DNA from 2 places in the Cellulomonas sp. NS3 genome. Region 2 is predicted to be linked to the other one. Evidence: predicted binding sites of a transcription regulator. Region 2 holds the regulator's gene; the other holds the start of a gene.
What was found. The regulator LexA, encoded in region 2, represses DNA repair genes until DNA is damaged. The targets are predictions, from matches to a motif close to TCGAACANNTGTTCGA.
Positions count from the first base shown of each region.

Region 1: a site for LexA is predicted at 5,819-5,834, ahead of uvrA (excinuclease ABC subunit UvrA). Genes of this name have one in related genera too.

Region 1 is NZ_CP103289.1:2,725,418-2,733,555, reverse strand. Features, by position in the region: gene NXY84_RS12505 (peptidase E) at 1-367, shown strand, start outside; gene NXY84_RS12500 (NAD(P)/FAD-dependent oxidoreductase) at 478-1,767, opposite strand; gene NXY84_RS12495 (YciI family protein) at 1,892-2,188, opposite strand; gene NXY84_RS12490 (aldo/keto reductase) at 2,256-3,107, shown strand; gene NXY84_RS12485 (MBL fold metallo-hydrolase) at 3,194-3,901, opposite strand; gene NXY84_RS12480 (glycoside hydrolase family 15 protein) at 3,898-5,736, opposite strand; gene uvrA (excinuclease ABC subunit UvrA) at 5,865-8,138, shown strand, end outside.
Region 2 is NZ_CP103289.1:1,955,302-1,963,439, forward strand. Features, by position in the region: gene hflX (GTPase HflX) at 1-822, shown strand, start outside; gene NXY84_RS08980 (ATP-dependent DNA helicase) at 1,036-3,237, shown strand; gene NXY84_RS08985 (L-lactate dehydrogenase) at 3,296-4,300, shown strand; gene lexA (transcriptional repressor LexA) at 4,492-5,220, opposite strand; gene NXY84_RS08995 (LysM peptidoglycan-binding domain-containing protein) at 5,511-6,089, shown strand; gene nrdR (transcriptional regulator NrdR) at 6,161-6,712, shown strand; gene NXY84_RS09005 (AMP-binding protein) at 6,728-8,138, opposite strand, start outside.

The DNA of each region.
Region 1 (8,138 bases), 770 kb from region 2:
GGCGGCGGGCGTGGTGCTGGCCGGGGTGAGCGCCGGGTCCATCTGCTGGTACGTCGGCGGCACCACCGACTCGTTCGGTCCGGAGCTGCGGCCCGTGACGAACGGCCTGGCGCTGCTGCCGTACGGCAACGGTGTGCACTACGACTCCGAGGCACGTCGCCGCCCGCTCGTGCACGCGCTCGTCGCGGACGGGACGCTGCCGACGACGCACTGCACCGACGACGGCGTCGGGCTCGTGTACCGCGGCACGGAGCTCGTCGAGGCGGTCTCCGAGCGGCCGGGTCAGGGCGCGTACGTCGTGCGGCGGGACGGCGGACGGGCTGTCGAGGAGCGGCTCGAGCCGCGGCGTCTGCCCGCCGTCCGCTGACTGACGCCATCACGCGCCCGGTGCGGCGTCGCCCTCGGCGGGGGACAGCGTCCGCGTCGCGCCCGGCGCCGACCGCCTGCCGTCGACCGCCTGCCGTTGACCCGCCGTGGTCAGCCCGTCGTGCGGCCGTCGAGCCAGGCGAGGGCCCCGTGCGCGGCGGCGACCCCGGTGCTGAACGACGCCTGGAGCAGGTAGCCGCCCGTGGGCGCCTCCCAGTCGAGCATCTCGCCCGCGACGAACGTGCCCGGCATCCGGTGCAGCATGAACGACCCGTCGACCTCGGCCCACGCGATGCCGCCGGCGGTCGAGATCGCGCGGTCGAGCGGCATCGTCCCCGTCACCTCGACCGGCACCGCCTTGACCAGCGTGGCGGCCGCGTCCGCGTCGGTCGGCAGCGGACCGCGGCCCGCCTCGCGGACGAGCGAGATCGCCGCGGGGTCGAGGCCGATCGCGCGGCGCAGCCAGGTGGTCCCGGAGTCCTTGGGGCGCCGCCGTTCCCGCAGCCGGTCGGCGAGCTGGCGCAGCGTGTGGTCGGGGCGCAGGTCGACGTCCAGCACCGCGCGCCCGTCGGCGTCGAGCGCCGCCCGGATCGCGGCCCCGAGCGCGTAGACGGGCCCGCCCTCGAGGCCGCTCCGGGTCACCATCGCGTCACCGCGCACGGTCCGTGCCGGGCCGGCCGCCGGCGTCCCTCCGGGCACGGTCCGTGCCGGGCCGGCCCCCGGTGTCCCACCGCGCACCGTCAGCGCCACGTGCTTGAGGGGGGTCCCCGCGAACCGGTCCGCGAACGTGGCGGTCCAGCCGACCTGCACCCCGACGTTGGCGGGCCGCAGCGGTGCGACCTCGACCCCCCGCTCGACGAACGGGCCGAGCCACCCGCCGTCCGAGCCGAGGCGCGGCCACGACGCCCCGCCGAGCGCGAAGAGGGTGACGTCGCTCGTGACCTCGGTCTGCGACCCGTCCGCCCGCGCGAGGCGCAGGGTGCCGGGCGGCTCGGCCCAGCCGGTCCACCGGTGCCGCCGCTCGATCCGGACCCCGAGGTCGGCGAGGCGCACCAGCCACGCCCGGACGAGCGGCGTGGCGCGGAACGACCGCGGGAACACGCGCCCGCTCGACCCGACGAACGTCGGCTCACCCAGGCCCGCGCACCAGTCGCGCAGGTCCTGCGGGCCGAATGCCCGGAGCGCCGGCGCGAGCCGCTCGGAGGCGCTGCCGTACCGCGCGAGGAAGGGCTCGGGGCCCTCGGAGTGCGTGATGTTGAGCCCGCCGTGCCCGGCGAGCAGGAGCTTGCGCGCGGGCGAGGGCATGCGGTCGTAGACGGTGACCGACACGCCCGCCCTGCCCAGCACCTCCGCGGCGACGAGTCCCGCGGGACCGCCGCCGACCACCGCGGCGGTCCTCACGGGCGGGGCCGGACGGGGCTGCGGAGGGATCGCACGCGCCGACGGTAGCCGACGGCGGGCGCCGGGCGGTCCCGCGCCGCGTGCACGCGCACCGTCGGGTCCGTCGACCGGTGGACGACGACCGTCAGAGGGGTGCGGGCTCCGGCCAGCCGCCGATCACGACGTTCCAGCCGCGCACGGTCGTCGACGCGACGAGGCCCTCGCGCGCGAACGGGTCCGCGGCGAGCAGGGCGTCGAGCGTCGCCTCGTCGTCGGTGCGGAAGACGAGGAGCGCCCCCGGCGCGCCGTCGGCCCACGGCCCGGAGGCGAGCAGCGTGCCCTGCTCCGCGAGCCCGCGCAGGTAGGTGCGGTGCTCGGGGCGCACGGCGTCCTGCCGGTCACGGCGCTCGTCATAGGTGTACTGCACGGCGAAGATCGACATGCGGACATCCTGCCGCACGGCGCCGGCCGCCTTCGCGGGCCGCCGGGGCCGGTGAGAGAGTGCGGGGATGACCACGAGCGCTCCCACGCAGCCCCCGGTCCCGGACGTCGCGCTGCTCGACGGGACCGCGGTCCCGCAGCTCGGGCTCGGGGTGTACAAGGTCGACGACGAGGGCGCGCGCGACGCCGTGGCGACCGCGCTCGCCGCCGGGTACCGCCTCGTGGACACCGCGAGGCTCTACGGCAACGAGGTCGGCGTCGGGCGCGCGCTGCGGGAGTCGGGCATCCCGCGCGAGGAGCTCCACGTGACCACCAAGGTGTGGAACGACGACCAGGGGCGCGAGCGCACGCTGCGCGCGTTCGACGCCTCCGTCGCGCGGCTCGACGTCGGCCCCCCGGACCTGTACCTGATCCACTGGCCGTGCGCGGGCCGGGGCCTGTACGTCGAGACGTGGCAGACGCTCGTCGGGCTCCGGGAGGACGGTCGCGTGCGCTCGATCGGGGTCTCGAACTTCCAGCCCGCGCACCTGACCCGCATCATCGAGGACTCGGGTGTCGTGCCCGTGCTCAACCAGGTCGAGCTGCACCCGTACCTGCAGCAGCGTGCCCTGCGCGAGCACCACGCGCGGCTGGGCGTCGCGACGCAGGCGTGGGCGCCGCTCGGGGCCGGGAACGGCGTGCTCGAGGACCCGGTGATCGTGTCCGTCGCCCGGCGCCACCGCGTGACGCCCGCGCAGGTGGTGCTCCGCTGGCACCTCGACCTCGGCACGCTCGCGATCCCGAAGTCGGTGACGCCCGGGCGGATCCGGGAGAACGTCGACGTCTTCGGCTTCGAGCTCACCGACGAGGATTACCGGCTCGTCGCCGGGCTCGACCGAGGCGAGCGCGTCGGCCCGGACCCGGACGTCCTCGGCGCCTGAGCGCGGGCTCCGCCTCGCACGTCCGCCCGGCACGTCCGCCCGGCACCGCACCACGCGCGGCGACCCCCGCGGGGACGGCTGCCCCGTCACCAGCCGCGGGCGCGCCACTCGTCGAGGTGCGGTCGCTCGGCGCCCAGCGTGGTGTCGGCGCCGTGCCCCGGGTACACCCACGTGTCGTCGCCGAACCGGTCGAAGACGCGGTCGACGACGTCACCCAGCAGCGCCGTGAAGCGCGCGGCGTCCCCTCCCGTCGCGCCCACGCCGCCGGGGAAGAGCGAGTCGCCGGTGAGCAGGTGCACCCGGCCGGGGACGGCGCCCTCGGCGTGCACGTGCTCCGGCTCGCGGTAGGCGAGCGCGACGGAGCCGGGGGTGTGCCCGCGCAGCGCGACGACCTCGAGGACGAGGTGGCCGACCGTGAGCGTGTCGCCGTGCCGGAGCCGGCACTGCACGGCGACCCCCGTCGCGGCCGTGATCGCGTCGGCGTCGGCGTCCCCGGCGGCCACCGGTGCGCCCGTGAGCGCGACGACCGACGCGAGCGCACGGTGGTGGTCCGCGTGCTGGTGCGTGGTCACGACGAGGTCGAGCCGCGACGCCGCGGAGACGTCGTGCAGCAGCTCGGCAAGCCGCGCGGGCTCGTCGGCGGCGTCGACGAGGAGCTGCGCACCGCTGCGGCGGCACGTGAGCAGGTAGGCGTTGTTGGCCATCGGCCCGACGGCGAGCTTGCGGAGCACGACCTCGTCGAGCTCCCGCACGTCGGCGGGGCCGCCGGGACGCACGTCGCCGGTGTAGGTCACGACGCACCGTCGAGGGTGGTGCCGACCGGCTGCAGCTCCGCGCCGGAGAGCGCTCGGTCGTGGCTGCGGACGGCGCGCACGAGGGCCAGGTGCGAGAGCGCCTGCGGGTAGTTGCCGGCCATGCGCCCGTCGACCGGGTCGTACTCCTCCGCGAGCAGGCCGAGCTCGCCGCCGAGCGCCGTGAGGGTGTCGAGCGCGGCGCTCGCCCCGGCGACGTCGCCCTGCCGGGCGAGCGCGTCGGCCAGCCAGAACGAGCACGCCAGGAACGGGTGCTCGCTGCCGGCCAGGCCGTCGTCGGTGCGCTCGGCGCGGTAGCGGAGCAGGAACCCGGGCGCGACCTCGAGCTCGCGCCGGATCGCGGCCACGGTCGAGACCATGCGCGGGTCGTCCGGGGGCAGGAACCCGACCTGGAGCATCTGGAGCAGCGCCGCGTCGGTGTGGGTCGCGCCGTAGTGCTGCACGAACGTCCCGAGCTCCTCGTCCCAGCCGTGCTCGAGCACGTCCGCGTGCACGGCGTCCCGCTCGCGGCGCCACTCGTCGACGGGACCCGGCAGGCCGTGGTCCTCGACGGCCCGCACGGCACGGTCGAGCGCGGCCCACGACATGACCTTCGAGTGCGTGAAGTGGCGCGGCTCGCCGCGGACCTCCCAGATGCCGCGGTCCGGCTCGCGCCAGCTCGTGATGAGGTCCCGGACGAGGTGCCGCTGCATCGCCCACGAGTCGTCCGACTCGGCGAGCCCGCCCGCGCGCGCCTCGTGCAGCGCGCACATCACCTCGCCCAGCACGTCGTTCTGGGTCTGCCCGACGGCCGCGTTGCCGATCCGGACCGGGCGTGAGCCCGCGTAGCCGGGCAGGTGGTCGAGCGTGCGCTCCGGCAGGTCGCGCCCGCCGTCGACGCCGTACATGATCTGCAGGTCCGCGGGGTCGCCGGCGACGGCCCGCAGGAGCCAGCCGCGCCACGCGGTCGCCTCGTCGCGGTAGCCGTGCTCGAGCAGCGCCTCGAGCGTCATCGCGGCGTCCCGCAGCCAGCAGAACCGGTAGTCCCAGTTCCGCTCGCCGCCGAAGTCCTCGGGCAGCGATGTGGTCGGCGCCGCGACGATGCCGCCGGTCTCGGCGTGCGTCAGCAGGCGCAGCACGAGCAGCGAGCGGACCACCTGCGGGCGGTAGGAGCCGGTGTAGTCGCAGCGCCGCGCCCACTCGCCCCACGCGCCGAGCGTCGCGTCGACCCGGTCGGGGATCGTCAGGCGCCGGGGCACCTCGTCCCACGAGCGCGTCCAGGTGACGGCGAGCTCGACGCTCTCGCCGGCGGCGAGCTCGAACTCGTCGCGGTGCACCCGACCGTGCGGCACCGGCAGGCGGTCCCCGCGCAGGAGGAGCGAGTCGGGTCCGGCGACGGCCTGGATGCCCTCGACGCCGTTGACGTCGTGGACGTGGTGCACCCACGGCACGATCGCGCCGTAGCCGAACCGCACGACCCACTCGTGCTCGACCGCCACCGTGCCTGCGGTGCACTCGACGCGCCGGACGAGGTCGGCCCGGCCGTCACCGACGGGCATGGCGTCCGTCACGACCGCGGTGCCCGTGGGGGAGGTGTACGTCGTCCGCAGGACGAAGGAGTCCTCGACGTAGGTGCGGGACACCTCGGTCGCGTCGGGCACGGTGAGCAGCCACCGCCCGTGCTCGCGCGTGCCGAGCAGCGCGGCGAACGACGCGGGCGAGTCGAACCGGGGCAGGCAGAGCCAGTCGACGGAGCCGCGGCGGGACACGAGCGCGGCGGTGTGCCCGTCGCCGAGGACCGCGTAGTCACCGATCGGCGGGGGAGTGTGGGGGCGCATCCGTCCATCATCGGCGAGGTGCGCGCCGGGCACCCGCCGGGCACCTGCGGGCGCCGGCGGCGTGGCGCTGGTCACGTTCCGTTCGAACACCTGTGCGGCATGTCGGAGGGTCGACGTAGCATGTCGGGGTGAATGATCGTCTGGTGGTCCAGGGGGCCCGCGAGCACAACCTCCGCAACGTCGACCTCGACCTCCCGCGGGACAGCCTCATCGTCTTCACCGGGCTCTCCGGCTCGGGCAAGTCGTCGCTCGCGTTCGACACGATCTTCGCCGAGGGTCAGCGACGCTACGTCGAGTCCCTCTCGGCGTACGCGCGGCAGTTCCTCGGGCAGATGGACAAGCCCGACGTCGACTTCATCGAGGGCCTCTCGCCCGCGGTCTCGATCGACCAGAAGTCGACCAACCGCAACCCTCGGTCGACCGTCGGCACGATCACCGAGGTCTACGACTACCTGCGCCTGCTGTTCGCCCGCGCCGGGACCCAGCACTGCCCGGTGTGCGGCGAGCGGGTCACCGCGCAGACGCCCCAGCAGATCGTCGACCGCCTGCTCGAGCTCCCCGAGGGGACGCGCTACCAGGTCCTCGCGCCGGTCGTGCGCGGGCGCAAGGGCGAGTACGCGGACCTGTTCAAGGAGCTCCAGGCCAAGGGCTTCGCGCGTGCCCGCGTCGACGGCGAGGTCGTCCAGCTCACGAGCCCCCCGACGCTCGAGAAGAAGCTCAAGCACGACATCGAGGTGGTCGTCGACCGCCTCGTGGCGCGTGAGGGCGTGCAGCGCCGGCTCACCGACTCGGTCGAGACCGCCCTCGGCCTGGCGGGCGGCCTGCTCGTCGCCGAGATGGTCGACGCCGGCGCGGACGACCCGGAGCGCGAGCGCCGGTTCTCCGAGCACCGGGCGTGCCCGAACGACCACCAGCTCACGCTCGAGGAGATCGAGCCGCGCACGTTCTCGTTCAACGCCCCCTACGGCGCGTGCCCCGAGTGCACGGGCATCGGCTCGCGGCTCGAGGTCGACCCCGACCTCGTCATCCCCGACGAGGACCTGTCGCTCGCCGACGGCGCGGTCGCGCCCTGGTCCCAGGTCTCGAGCGAGTACTTCACGCGCGTCCTGACCGCGCTCGCGAGCGACCTCGGCTTCTCGATGGACGCCCCGTGGCGGGCGCTGCCGGAGCGCGCGAAGAAGGCCGTGCTGTACGGCGAGAACCACGAGGTGCACGTCAAGTACCGCAACCGCTGGGGCCGTGAGCGGCAGTACTCGACCGGGTTCGAGGGCGTCGTGACGTTCCTCGAGCGGCGCTACGCCGAGACCGAGTCGGAGTGGAGCAAGGAGAAGTACGAGGCCTACATGCGCGAGGTCCCGTGCCCCGTGTGCGACGGTGCGCGGCTCAAGCCGGAGGTGCTCGCGGTCCGGGTCGGCGGCCACTCGATCGCCGAGGTCTGCGCGCTGCCGATCCGCGAGGCGCGCGACTTCCTCGACGCGCTCCAGCTCAGCGAGCGCGAGGCGGCGATCGCGACGCAGGTGCTCAAGGAGATCCAGGCCCGGCTCGGCTTCCTGCTCGACGTCGGCCTCGACTACCTCTCGCTCATGCGCCCCGCGGCGACGCTCTCGGGCGGTGAGGCCCAGCGCATCCGCCTCGCGACGCAGATCGGCTCGGGTCTCGTGGGCGTGCTGTACGTCCTGGACGAGCCGAGCATCGGGCTGCACCAGCGCGACAACCGCCGCCTCATCGACACGCTCACGCGCCTGCGCGACCTCGGCAACACGCTGATCGTCGTCGAGCACGACGAGGACACCATCCGCACGGCCGACTGGATCGTCGACATCGGCCCGGGCGCGGGCGAGCACGGCGGCCGCGTCGTGCACTCGGGCGACCTCGAGGGGCTCCTGGCGTCGCCCGAGTCGGTCACGGGCGCCTACCTGTCCGGCCGTCGCTCGATCCCGATGCCGGCCACGCGCCGCAAGGTCGACCCCAAGCGCAAGGTCACGGTCGTGGGGGCGCGCGAGCACAACCTGACCGGCATCGACGTCTCGTTCCCGCTCGGGACCCTCACGGCCGTCACCGGCGTCTCGGGCTCGGGCAAGTCGACGCTCGTCAACTCGATCCTCTACACTGTCATGGCGAACGAGCTCAACGGCGCACGCCAGGTCGCCGGCCGGCACAAGCGGGTGACCGGGCTCGAGCATCTCGACAAGGTCGTGCACGTCGACCAGGGGCCGATCGGGCGCACCCCGCGGTCCAACCCCGCGACGTACACCGGCGTGTGGGACCACGTCCGCAAGCTGTTCGCCGAGACGACCGAGGCCAAGGTCCGCGGGTACACCCCGGGGCGGTTCTCGTTCAACGTCAAGGGCGGGCGCTGCGAGGCGTGCTCGGGCGACGGCACGCTGAAGATCGAGATGAAC
Region 2 (8,138 bases):
GCGGGCATGGGCTCGCGCGGTCCCGGCGAGACGAAGATCGAGCTCGACCGCCGGCGCATCCGCGACCGCATGGCCAAGCTGCGGCGGGAGATCGCTGCGATGGAGCCCGCGCGGCAGACCAAGCGCGCGTCCCGCAGGAAGCACGGCATCCCGTCGGTCGCCATCGCGGGGTACACGAACGCGGGCAAGTCGTCGCTGCTCAACCGGCTCACCGGCGCGGGCGTGCTCGTCGAGAACGCGCTGTTCGCGACGCTCGACCCGACGGTCCGGCGCGCCGAGGCCGCCGACGGGCGCGTGTACACGCTCACGGACACGGTCGGCTTCGTGCGGGACCTGCCGCACCAGCTCGTCGAGGCGTTCCGGTCGACGCTCGAGGAGGTCGCGGACGCGGACCTCGTGCTGCACGTCGTCGACGCGTCGCACCCGGACCCCGAGAGCCAGATCGCGGCGGTGCGGCGCGTGTTCGCCGACATCCCGGGCGCGATGGACGTGCCCGAGGTCATCGTCCTCAACAAGGCCGACCTCGCCGAGCCGGAGGCGCTCGCCCGCCTGCGCTCGCGCGAGCCGGGGTCGATCGTCGTGTCCGCGCGCACGGGCGAGGGGATCGAGGCGCTGCAGGCGCTCATCGCGGACCAGCTGCCGCGGCCGAGCGTCACTGTCGACGTCGTGATCCCGTACGACCGCGGCGACCTCGTGCACCGCGTGCACCAGCACGGCGAGATCGACTCGGAGGAGCACACGGAGGCCGGGACCGCGCTGCGGGCCCGGGTCGACGAGACGCTCGCCTCGGAGCTGTCGGCGGCGGCGGTCCGCTCGGCCTGACCCGGTCACCGTCGCCCGCGCGGGCGACGGTGACGGCCCCTGCTCGCCGGCGGCCCGGCCGGCCGTGGTCGGCGCCGCGCGCGCGTGCACCGCCCGGCGGCCGGGCCTGTCAGCCGTCCGCACTAGGCTGTCGCGGTGCCTGAGCCCGTCGTCCCGTCCTCCGCCGCGCCCGCGGCGAAGTCCCCGGGCGGACGTAGCGCCCGAGCCCGGGCCGTGCGCCCGTCGACGGGGACGGCGTCGGTCGACGAGCTGCTCGACCTCGCGGTCGGCGTGCTCGGCGGGGGTCGGCGCGACGGCCAGCACGAGATGGCGAACGCGGTCGCGGAGACGATCGGCTCGGGCAAGCACCTGCTCGTGCAGGCCGGGACCGGCACGGGCAAGTCGCTCGGGTACCTCGTGCCCGCGGTGCGGCACGCGGTCCTCGAGGACGAGCACGTCGTGGTCTCGACGGCGACGCTCGCGCTGCAGCGCCAGGTCGTGACCCGGGACCTGCCGCTCGTCGCGCAGGCGCTCGCCCCCCGCCTGCCACGGCCCCCGCGCATCGCGCTGCTCAAGGGCTGGCACAACTACGTCTGCCTGCACAAGGTCGCGGGCGGCTACCCGGCGGACGAGCCGGGCACGCTGTTCGACCTCGGCGACCACGCGGGCGCGGCCGACCACCCCGCCCCCGAGCCGGGCACCGCGGAGAGCCCGCGCGGGGCCGCGAGCCTCGGCGAGCAGGTCGTGCGGCTGCGCGAGTGGGCCGAGCAGACCGCGACCGGCGACCGCGACGACCTCGTGCCGGGCGTGAGCGAGCGCGCGTGGCGCCAGGTGTCCGTCACGAAGATGGAGTGCCTCGGCACGCGCTGCCCGCTCATCGACGACTGCTTCCCGGAGAAGGCGCGCGTGCTCTCGCGCGAGGCGGACGTCGTCGTGACGAACCACGCGATGCTCGGCATCGCCGCCTCGGGCTCCCCGAACGTGCTCCCGGAGCACGAGGTGGTGATCGTCGACGAGGCGCACGAGCTCACCGACCGCGTGACCGCGCAGGCGACCGCCGAGCTGTCGGTCGCGATCGTCGAGCACGCGGCCCGGCTCGCGCGCCGGCACGGCGGCATCCTCACGACGGACCTGGACGCGGCGAGCGCGGCGCTCGGGTCGGTCCTCGTCCAGCTGCCCGAGGGTCGGTTCCCCGACGGCCTGCCGCCCGGGGCGCTCGAGGCGGTCGCGGCCGTCCGGGACGCCGCGCGCGGCCTGCTCACGGCGCTCAAGCCCGAGCCGGCAGCGGCCAAGGCCGGTGCCGGCGCGGACGGCGGCTCCAAGATGGCGATGTCGACGATGCTGGCGCTGTTCGAGGTCGCCGAGCGGATGGCGGCGGACCCGGACCAGAACCGCCACACCGTGCTGTGGTGCGCACGCGGCGACACCGGACGCGGCGGGGCGATGACGCGACTGTACGCCGCCCCGCTGTCCGTCAACGGGCTCATCCGCACGCACGTGCTCGCGGGGCGGTCGAGCGTGCTCACGTCGGCGACCCTCGCGCTCGGCGGGACGTTCGCGCCGATCGCCCGCTCGCTCGGGCTCGAGGGCCGCACCGACGCCGAGCCGCAGGGTCCGCAGCACCTCGCGTCGTCCGACGTGGAGGACCTCGCGGCGCGCGTGGACGCCGACGGGGCGAGCGGCACCGGGAGCACGCTCGCCGTCCCGGCGTCCGCACCGCCCGGGACGCCGCCGCCCGGCGACCCGCTGCCGTGGCGCGGGCTGGACGTGGGCAGCCCGTTCGACTACCCGCGCCAGGGGATCCTCTACATCGCGCGCCACCTCCCGCCGCCCGGGCGCGAGCCCGCGACCGACGCCCAGCTCGACGAGATCGCCGCGCTCATCGAGGCGGCCGGCGGGCGCACGCTGGGGCTCTTCTCCTCGCGACGGGCCGCGGACGCGGTCGCCGCGGCGATGCGCGAGCGGCTCGACGTCCCGGTGCTCGCGCAGGGCGAGGACCAGCTGCCGACGCTCGTGCGCGACTTCGCCGCGGACGAGCGCACGTGCCTGTTCGGGACGCTCTCGCTCTGGCAGGGCGTCGACGTCCCGGGGCCGTCGTGCCAGCTCGTGCTGATCGACCGGATCCCCTTCCCCCGCCCGGACGACCCCGTGCGGTCGGCCCGCTCCGAGGCGGTCGCCGCGTCGGGCGGCAACGGCTTCATGGCGGTCTCGGCGACGCACGCCGCGCTGCTGCTCGCGCAGGGCGCGGGGCGCCTCATCCGGGGCGTCGACGACCGCGGGGTCGTCGCGGTGCTCGACCCGCGGCTCGCGACGGCGCGCTACGGCGACTTCCTCACCCGGTCGCTCCCCGGCTTCTGGCGGACCACCGACCGGGGGGTCGTCGAGGCCGCGCTGCGCCGCCTGGACGGACGCGTCGGCACCGGCGCGAGCAACTAGCCTGATCACGACGCCCACGGGCGTCGGGGCCGCGGGGGCCCACCGGTGAGGAGGACGCGTGAGCGAGAACGACGGGGACGACCTGGGGCTGACGGGTGTGACCGCGGGCCAGGTGCGACGGACCAGCAAGCTCGCGATCGTCGGGGCCGGCGCGGTCGGCTCGACGATGGCGTACGCGGCCCTCATGCGCGGCGCGGCGCGCAGCGTCGCGCTCTACGACATCAACAAGGCGAAGGTCGAGGCCGAGGCGCTCGACCTGGGGCACGGCATCCAGTTCATGCCGATGGCCGAGGTGGTCGGCTCCGACGACATCGCGGTCTGCACCGGCGCGGACGTCGTCGTGGTCACGGCCGGTGCGAAGCAGAAGCCCGGGCAGAGCCGCATCGACCTCGCCGAGGCGACGATCTCGCTCGTCGGCAAGATCCTCCCGCCGCTCGTCGAGGTCGCGCCCGACGCGGTCTACATCATGGTCACCAACCCGGTCGACATCGTGACGTACGCCGCCCTGCAGCAGTCGGGCCTCCCGCCGACGCAGATGTTCGGCTCCGGCACGGTGCTCGACTCCTCGCGGCTGCGCTACCTCATCGCGAAGCAGACCGGCGTCGCGGTGCAGAACGTGCACGCGTACGTCGCGGGGGAGCACGGCGACACCGAGCTCCCGCTCTGGAGCTCCGCGACGATCGGGGCCGTGCCGCTACTCGAGTGGAACGGCATCAACGGGCGAGGGCCGCTCACCTCGGAGGTGCGCGACGGCATCGCGCGCGAGGTCGTCGAGTCCGCGTACCGGATCATCGAGGGCAAGGGGGCGACGAACTACGCGGTCGCCCTCGCCGGGTCCCGCATCATCGAGGCCGTCATCAAGGATGAGCAGCGCATCCTGCCGGTCTCCTCGCTGCTCGACGGGTACCACGGCATCCGCGACGTGTGCCTCTCCGTCCCGGCGCTCGTGGGTCGCGACGGCGTCGGCGAGCGGCTCGAGGTGCCGATGTCGGCGGACGAGCTCGCCGGGCTGCGCCGCTCGGCCGAGACGCTGCGCGCGGTGGCCCGCCGCTTCGGGTTCTGACCCGGGCGCACGCGTCCGGACGACGACGGCCGCCCCTCCGCTGATCGCGGGGAGGGCGGCCGTCTCGTTCGTCGGGGCGCGACTCGTCGGTGCGGGCCTCGCCGGTGCAGGTCCGGGGTGCTCCCGGCGCCCACGTGAGCCGGCAGGCGGCACCTCGCGGGCGCCGGCGTGGGTCGGCGACCGGCGCCGGGTCAGAGGCTGCGGAGCACGCTCACGACCCGGCCCAGCACCTGGGCGTCGTCCCCCGGGATCGGGGCGTAGGCCGCGTTGTGGGGGAGCAGCCACACGTGCCCGTCGGCGCGCTTGAACGTCTTGACGGTCGCCTCGCCGTCGATCATCGCGGCGACGATCTCGCCGTTCTCGGCGACGGGCTGACGCCGCACCACGACCCAGTCGCCGTCGCAGATGGCGGCCTCGACCATCGAGTCCCCCTGGACCTTGAGCAGGAACAGGTCGCCGTCGCCGACGAGCTGGCGCGGCAGCGGGAAGACGTCCTCGACGACCTGCTCGGCGAGGATCGGACCACCGGCCGCGATCCGGCCGACGACGGGGACGTACGACGGAGCCGGTGCGGAGTCCCGCGCGGCGCTGTCCTCGTCGCCCAGCCCGGCGGAGGCCGTCGCGGTGACGCTCGGCGCCGACCACGTCGTGACCCCGCGCGAGTCGTCCGGCTGCACGACCTCGATCGCCCGTGGCCGGTTCGGGTCGCGACGCAGGTAGCCCTTGCGCTCGAGCGCCATGAGCTGGTGCTTGACGCTCGACGGGCTCGTCAGCCCGACCGAGTCGCCGATCTCGCGCATGCTCGGCGGGTAGCCGCGCGACTCGACGGAGGTGCGGATCGTCTCGAGCACGAGCCGCTGGCGTGCCGTGAGCCCGTCGCCGTCCGGGGCAGCGTCGGGCAGCGCGTGCACCGACGCCAGGGCGCCACGGGCCGCGCCGCCCGGGGCGTCCGCCGCCCTCTCCTCGGTCCCGCGCTGCTTCGCCACCGTCGCCTCCAGATGTATCGGTGCTGGCCAGCGCCCGTGTCAGTGCCTCGTGGTGCGCTGTCTCCTGCGACGTCAGCCTAGGGGAGCAGGGGTGACGGATCAAACATCTGTTCGAGCGTGTCTCGACATCCCGCGACGCGGGGTGGTAGAACCGTACAAGCGTTCGACGAACACGTGTTCGAACCCGCGCGGGGAGCGCGGGGTCGACGAGGGAGGGTGGCGGCATGGGTGCGATGGTGATCTCCACGGCAGCGCGCGGCTCGGACGTGCGTGGCGGGAGCGCAGCAGCACGGGCGCGCGAGGCGTGGTTCGCCGCGCCGGAGGCGCAGGTGGCGGCAGTCCCGACGCCGCGGCGCGCGCGACCCGTCGCCCCGGCGCGTGACGGCGTGCGGGTCCGGAGCGCCGCGGCACCCGGGCGCGCCGCGGCGGCTGCTCCGGCGCGACCCGCGACCGCCTCGCTCCGGCGCCCGGTCGCCGCGGCGCACCGCTCGACCGTCGTCCCGGCCGAGGAGCGCCCGCTCCGCCTGACGCGCCGCGGCCGGCTCGTGGTCCTGCTGCTCGCCGCGCTCGTCCTGATCGCGGGCGTGCAGGGCGGCCAGGCCCTCGCGGACGGGCCCTCGCGTGCGCTCGAGGTGACGACGTACACGGTCGGCGCCGGCGAGACCCTGTGGGAGATCGCCGCGGAGAGCGCCCTTCCTGGTGAGGACGTCCGGGACGTCGTCCTCGAGCTCCAGTCGCTCAACGGGCTGACGACGGCGGGCCTGGACGCGGGCCAGGAGCTCATCCTCCCCGTTCAGCGCTGAGGCCTTCCCGGTCCGGCGCTGAGGCGCGGCGCTGTTGCGTCGTCGCCGCGCGAGCGCCTAGGTTCTCAGGCGTGCACTGCCCCTTCTGCCGACACGGGGACTCCCGCGTCGTCGACTCCCGGACCTCCGACGACGGCTCCTCGATCCGTCGTCGCCGTCAGTGCCCCCAGTGCAACCGTCGCTTCACGACCGTCGAGACGGCGAGCCTCTCGGTGGTCAAGCGCTCCGGGGCCACCGAGCCGTTCAGCCGCGAGAAGGTCATCAACGGCGTCCGCAAGGCGTGCCAGGGCCGGCCGGTGAGCGAGGACGACCTCGCGCTGCTCGCCCAGCGCGTCGAGGAGACCATCCGGTCGAGCGGGAGCGCCGAGCTCGACGCCTACGAGATCGGGCTCACGATCCTGGGTCCGCTGCGTGAGCTCGACGAGGTCGCCTACCTGCGCTTCGCGAGCGTCTACCAGGCGTTCAGCTCCCTCGAGGACTTCGAGGCGGCGATCACCGTGCTCCGCGCGGACCACGAGGCAGCACGCGCGGCGGCGTCGAGCGACGAGCCCGCGGCGGGGGAGCCCGGCACCGAGCCCGAGGCGTCGCCGTCGGGTGCCGGGCGGTCGGGCCCGTCGGCCTGAACCTGTGGGTCGGCGTCAGGCGGACGCGTCGCCGGCGAGCACCCGCTCGCGCACGACGCGGCGCAGCACCTTCCCGATCTGCGAGCGCGGCAGCTCGGTCATGATGACGAGCTCCCGCGGCACGGCGTAGCGCGCGAGGCGCTGCTCGCACCAGGCCCGGACGGCGGCCACGTCGAGGGTCCGCGCCGGGTCGTCCAGCACGACGGCCGCGACGACCTTCTCCCCGAGGTCGCCCCCGGGGACGCCGACCACCGCGACGTCGGCGACGCCCGGCATGGTCCGGAGGTGGTCCTCGACCTGCGACGGGTACACCTTGAAGCCGCCGGCGATGATCATCTCCTTGATGCGGTCCACGAGCGTGACGACGCCGTCGTCGTCCATCGTGACGACGTCCCCGGTGCGGAGCCAGCCGCCGTCGAGGAGCTGCTCCGCGGTCTCCTCCGGGCGCTGCCAGTAGCCCGAGAACACCTGCGGCCCGCGCACGAGCAGCTCCCCGCGCTCGCCCGACGCGACGTCGCGCGTGGGGTCCTCGGGGTCGACGATGCGGATGTCGGTGCTCGGGAACGGCAGCCCGAGCGCGCCGGGGCGGCGGTCCGGGGTGCACGGGTTGCCGAGCGCGACGGGGGACGTCTCGGTCATGCCGTAGCCCTCGATGAGGAGCCCTCCGGTCAGCCGCTCCCACCGCTCGGCCGTCTCCGCGGGGATCGGCATCGCCCCGGCGATCGCCACACGGATCGAGCGGAGGTCCGTGCCGCGCTCCTCCGCGGCGCGGGCCACGCGGTCGAACATCGGGGCCACGCCCGGCATGAACGTCGCGGGCCGTCGAGCCTGGGCGCGCAGCACGGCGTCCGGGTCGAACGTGGGGAACGCGACGAGGGTGGCTCCGACGCGCGTGGCGAACGCCAGGCAGAGCGTCAGGCCGAACGCGTGGAAGAACGGCAGGGCGCCGTAGATCGTCTCGGAGCCGCTGCCGAGCCCGGTCCAGACGGCGCCCTGGACGGCGTTCGCGACGAGGTTGCGGTGCGTCAGGACGGCGCCCTTGGGCGTGCCGGTGGTGCCGCCGGTGTACTGCAGGAGCGCGACGTCGCCCGCCTCCGGGAACGGGTGGCCGGGGTCGAGCGGCTCGGCGTGCGCGAGGACGTCGTGCCAGCGCAGCGCGCCGGCGGGGACCGGTCCGCGCATCTTGGCTCGCGTCCGGCGAGCGGCCGGCACCGGCAGGGTGAGCGCGAGGCGGGAGCGCCAGGGCAGGTCGCGCGAGATGTCGACCGCGAGGAGGGTCGTGACCGCGGTGCGTGCCCGGACCTCGGCGACGCGAGCGGCGGTCTGCTCCCAGCACAGGGCGACCGTGGCGCCGGAGTCGTGCAGCTGGTGCTCGAGCTCGCCCGCGGAGTAGGTGGGGTTGTGCTCGACCACGACGGCGCCCAGG